One region of the uncultured Solobacterium sp. genome, then DNA from elsewhere that is predicted to be linked to it. Evidence: a T-box and tRNA genes for the amino acid it is inferred to sense, from the RefSeq annotation. Region 1 holds a T-box; the other holds one or more tRNA genes.
What was found. A T-box is a leader RNA that pairs with one kind of tRNA and senses whether it is charged. The one in region 1 lies ahead of metG (methionine--tRNA ligase), so its partner is inferred to be a tRNA-Met.
Positions count from the first base shown of each region.

Region 2: it encodes a tRNA-Met, which carries the amino acid that the T-box ahead of metG (methionine--tRNA ligase) is inferred to sense. The anticodon was not compared.

Region 1 covers NZ_CAUQGG010000002.1:111,322-113,715, forward strand. The annotation lists gene RWM19_RS01935 (ribose-phosphate pyrophosphokinase) at 1-591, shown strand, start outside; gene RWM19_RS01940 (cold-shock protein) at 690-890, opposite strand; T-box leader at 1,085-1,291, shown strand; gene metG (methionine--tRNA ligase) at 1,328-2,394, shown strand, end outside.
Region 2 covers NZ_CAUQGG010000012.1:16,334-18,727, forward strand. The annotation lists gene RWM19_RS07295 (hypothetical protein) at 1-205, opposite strand, end outside; gene RWM19_RS07300 (hypothetical protein) at 415-960, shown strand; tRNA gene RWM19_RS07305 (tRNA-Phe) at 1,031-1,103, opposite strand; tRNA gene RWM19_RS07310 (tRNA-Met) at 1,107-1,183, opposite strand; tRNA gene RWM19_RS07315 (tRNA-Ser) at 1,213-1,303, opposite strand; tRNA gene RWM19_RS07320 (tRNA-Ile) at 1,311-1,384, opposite strand; tRNA gene RWM19_RS07325 (tRNA-Met) at 1,433-1,509, opposite strand; tRNA gene RWM19_RS07330 (tRNA-Pro) at 1,514-1,590, opposite strand; tRNA gene RWM19_RS07335 (tRNA-Arg) at 1,593-1,669, opposite strand; gene RWM19_RS07340 (SLC13 family permease) at 1,788-2,394, opposite strand, start outside.

The sequences.
Region 1 (2,394 bases):
GACTTACACGCTGCACAGATTCAGGGTTACTTCGATATTCCAATCGATGATATTACAGCAGTACCAATGCTAGCAAGCTACTTCAAGGAATTAGAGATTCCAAAAGAAGAATTGGTAGTTGTTTCACCAGATCATGGTGGAGTTACACGTGCTAGAAGAGTCGCTGATTTATTAGATGCACCTATCGCAATTATTGATAAACGTCGTCCAAAGCCAAACATGGTAGAAGCACAGAACATCATTGGTGATGTAAAGGATAAGATATGCATCGTGATTGATGATATCTGTGATACAGCAGGTTCCCTTGTGGCAGGATGTGAAATCTTAAAGCGTCATGGTGCTAAGGATATCTATACTGGAATTACACATGGCGTATTCTCACGTGATGCAATTGCGAAGATTGAAAACTCACCTATTACAAAGATGGTGATTACAGATACAATTCCACTTCGTGAAGATCAAAAGGCAAGTACGACAAAGATTCAAGTATTATCAATTGCAGAAATGCTTGCGAATACAATTGAATCAATCGAAAATCATACACCTGTATCCAAGGTATATGAAGAATACTCATTCGACAGTTTTAAATAAGAGATACAAAAAGATGGTACACGCCATCTTTTTTCTTGAACTTATCAACAATAAAAAAGAACGGATAAACCGTTCTTTTGTTCGTACAATGTTCTTAATTAGAGCTTTGTTACGTTGGAAGCCTGTGGTCCACGATTAGACTCTGTGATGTCGAAGCTTACTGCAGCGCCTTCATCAAGTGTCTTGAATCCTTCACTCTGAATTGCTGAGTAATGAACGAAAACGTCCTTACCTTCATCAGTTGTGATGAATCCGTAGCCCTTTTCAGCATTAAACCATTTTACCTTGCCTGTTGCCATTGTGCCTTTGAATCTCCTATTCTATGATACGGAAGTAAATCCTGTATTCTCTATTATGATATACTGGCAATGTTAAAAACACAAGTTTTATTTACGTAGAGCGCATGAATAAAGGGGATAGAGAAGGTTTCAAACAATATAAAAGTATATTCTGTATCTTTGCAAAAACATACTTTCAACGTATAATAATACCGATAACAGCAATGAAAAGAAGAGTACATTTTCTTAGAAACGTAGAGAGTATGTGGTAGGTGAAAACATGCATGAAGGGGAAATGGAACATGGTCTTGGAGCTGGTCATGCGAAGAGTATGACCCGGAGACGTCCGTTACAACGAAGAGAGGCAGATGATTGATTCATCCGCAAGACAAAGGTGGTAACGCGTGCAAGACGTCCTTTCATTTGGGATGTCTTTTATTTTGAGGAGGTACGCAAAAATGGAAAACAAAAAACCGTATTACATTACAACCGCAATCGCATATACATCAGGAAAACCACATATCGGAAATGTTTATGAGATTGTACTAGCAGACGCAATCGCTAGATTTAAACGTGCAGAAGGCTATGATGTACGTTTCCAAACAGGAACCGACGAACATGGGCAAAAGGTAGAAGAGAAGGCAAAGGCTGCAGGTAAGACACCAAAACAATTCGTAGATGATGTCGCAGCAGTCATCAAACAACAGTTTGATGTTATGAATACTTCTTATGACTACTTCATTCGTACTACAGATGAATCACATGAAAGACAAGTACAGAAGATCTTTAAGAAGTTCTATGACCAGGGTGATATCTATAAGGGATATTATGAAGGCTTATATTGTCAAGAAGATGAAGCCTTCTACACAAAGAGTCAGTTAACAGAAGAAGGTAAGTGCCCGGTTTGTGGTGGTGAAGTTGTACCAATGAAAGAAGAAGCTTACTTCTTTAAGATGAGTAAGTACGCTGACCAGTTGATGAAGTATATCGATGAACATCCTCACTTCATTCAACCAGAAAGCCGTAAGAATGAAATGGTAAACAACTTCTTAAAACCAGGATTACAAGATCTTTGTGTATCACGTACATCCTTTAAGTGGGGAATTCCAGTAGAGTTTGATCCAAAGCACGTTGTATACGTTTGGATTGACGCATTATCCAACTATATTACAGGGCTTGGATATGATGTGGATGGTAATCATGATGAACTCTATAAGAAATACTGGCCAGCTGATCTTCATTTGATAGGTAAGGACATTATTCGTTTCCATACAATTTATTGGCCAATTATGTTAATGGCATTGAATGAACCATTACCTAAGCAGGTATTTGGTCACCCATGGCTATTGATTGGTGATTCTAAGATGTCTAAGTCACATGGTAATGTGATTTATGCGGATGACTTAGTGAAGTTGTTTGGTGTAGACGCTGTTCGTTTCATCATGTTACATGAGATGCCATTTGCACAAGATGGACATGTGACATATGACCTAATGATTGAACGTATTAACAGTGACCTTGCGAA
Region 2 (2,394 bases), on a different contig from region 1:
TTTCGCCATAAATGCCAGTACCAATCGGCGCGTATAATTCATACGGAAAATCAAAATGTTGAAATACATCAGCAGCTTTAAAACCCGTACCACTGATAATTTGTTCTTGTCTTACAACGTTAAACTCTTCATTTCCTTGCGGAAGTTTATCTACATGTGAAACAAAGTCTACATGTGCTGATCCTATAATTAATATTTTTTTCATATGTTCAGTATATCAAAATTTTCAATCAAAAATAAATTTACAATTATTACATTTCTTTTTATGATATTAGTAACAATTCATCCATACACTGTTTAAAAATAATATTTAAACAAACAGTGCTCATACCATCGAATCATCACATCATAAAAACAAGCTTTTATCATTAGAGAATACAATTCTTAATGCATTATGATAAATCGGAGGGAAATATGATTCATACACATCATTTTTTAAAGCAGATTGGTAAAACTTCACTAGCTGTATTTTTATTATTTTCTTATGGCTGTTCTAGTAACTCCACAAGTGAAGAGAAACACCAAACAACTGCGGATACAGAACAGGCAACACAAACTACAATAACCGTTTCAGTCCCAAAAACTACACCAAAGCCTACACCAAAACCGACTCCAAAGCCAACACCAACACCAGTTCCAACTTGTGACGGTACAACAATCACAACTAACTGTCAGGTAGATGGTATTGTCTATTCTAAATATATTTATCATCCAGCAATTCCTGAATCAAGTCATGTCGAAATTGTAACAACATACGAAAATCAAATTGTAGATTATAAAACACAATGCAATGACGGAACTTGGTCCCCTAGCAATGCGAAGGGAAAAGGAGCCTGTTCACATCATGGTGGTGTATATGATTTTTACGCACCTGTGTATCGTTCAGTACGAGTTGATACAGAGCAGACTGTTATTGACCCGGCCGTAGATGCATGGTATGAAACCGAAGTGAAAAAATAAGATTATAGAAATGTTGAATAATTACTTCGTATATATACAAAAAAACCTGTATTTCTACAGGTTTTTCAGGTGGCTCCAGCCAGAATCGAACTGGCGACACAAGGATTTTCAGTCCTTTGCTCTACCGACTGAGCTACAGAGCCAAATGGTTGCGAGGGAAGGATTTGAACCAACGACCTCCGGGTTATGGGCCCGACGAGCTACCAGGCTGCTCTACCTCGCGATGTGTTGTTCCGAAGAACATAATTTAAATGGCGGAGGAACTGGGATTCGAACCCAGGCGCCGATTTCTCGACCTACCGGTTTTCAAGACCGGACCCTTCAACCACTTGGGTATTCCTCCGTTTTAGTGGACCCTGAAGGACTCGAACCTTCGACCAGTCGGTTATGAGCCGACAGCTCTGACCAACTGAGCTAAGGGTCCGAGATGTTTCTTGCAAGATGCATGTTACATCTCGTTCTTAAATAGTAATGGTAGCGAGGGTGAGACTCGAACTCACGACCTACCGGGTATGAACCGATTGCTCTAGCCAACTAAGCTACCTCGCCATCATGGTCGGGATGACAGGATTCGAACCTGCGACCCCTTGATCCCAAATCAAGTACACTACCAAGCTGTGCTACATCCCGAATGGCGCGCCGAGCAGGAGTCGAACCCGCAACCTTTTGATTCGTAGTCAAATGCTCTATCCAGTTGAGCTATCGGCGCAATACACATTAAAATTAGTGCTATATAAATATAGCAAGAAAATATCTGTTTGGCAAGGTAAAAATAAAATAATTTTACAAAAGAGACTTCTCCCACAGAAGAAGTCTCTTTTATCGATTTATCCCCAGATTAGCCAAGTTATGATGTAACCAGAAAATACTGCAATTAATGTAAATGGAATACCAATACGGAAGAAGTCTTTGGAAGAAACTTTATATCCTTCTTTATTCAAAATACCAATTGCCGCAATGTTTGCGCTCGCACCAACCGGCGTTAAGTTACCACCAAGTGTTGCACCAATTAATAATCCAAAGTATAGAACATATGGTTCTACACCCATTGAGTTTGCAATGCCCTGCACCACCGGTAACATTGTCGCAACATATGGGATATTATCCACAAAGGCAGAGATGATTACCGAGACAAAAACAATCATCGTGTACATCACAAACACAGAGCTACCACCCAGTCTTACAAAGAGTTCGGCTATCGCATCAATCACACCAGCCTCTGTTATACCCGAAATAACCACGAATAATCCGATCAATAGAAGTAGTGTATTAAAATCAATTGCTTGAATTGCACGCTTTACAACATCAGTTGACTTCTCACGGATTGCTCTGTAGATAATTCCGATCACTGCATATCCCATACAGATAAAACCATTTGTAAGTTGTGGTTTATTTTCAAACTGAGAAGCGATAATCAATGTCATAATCACACCA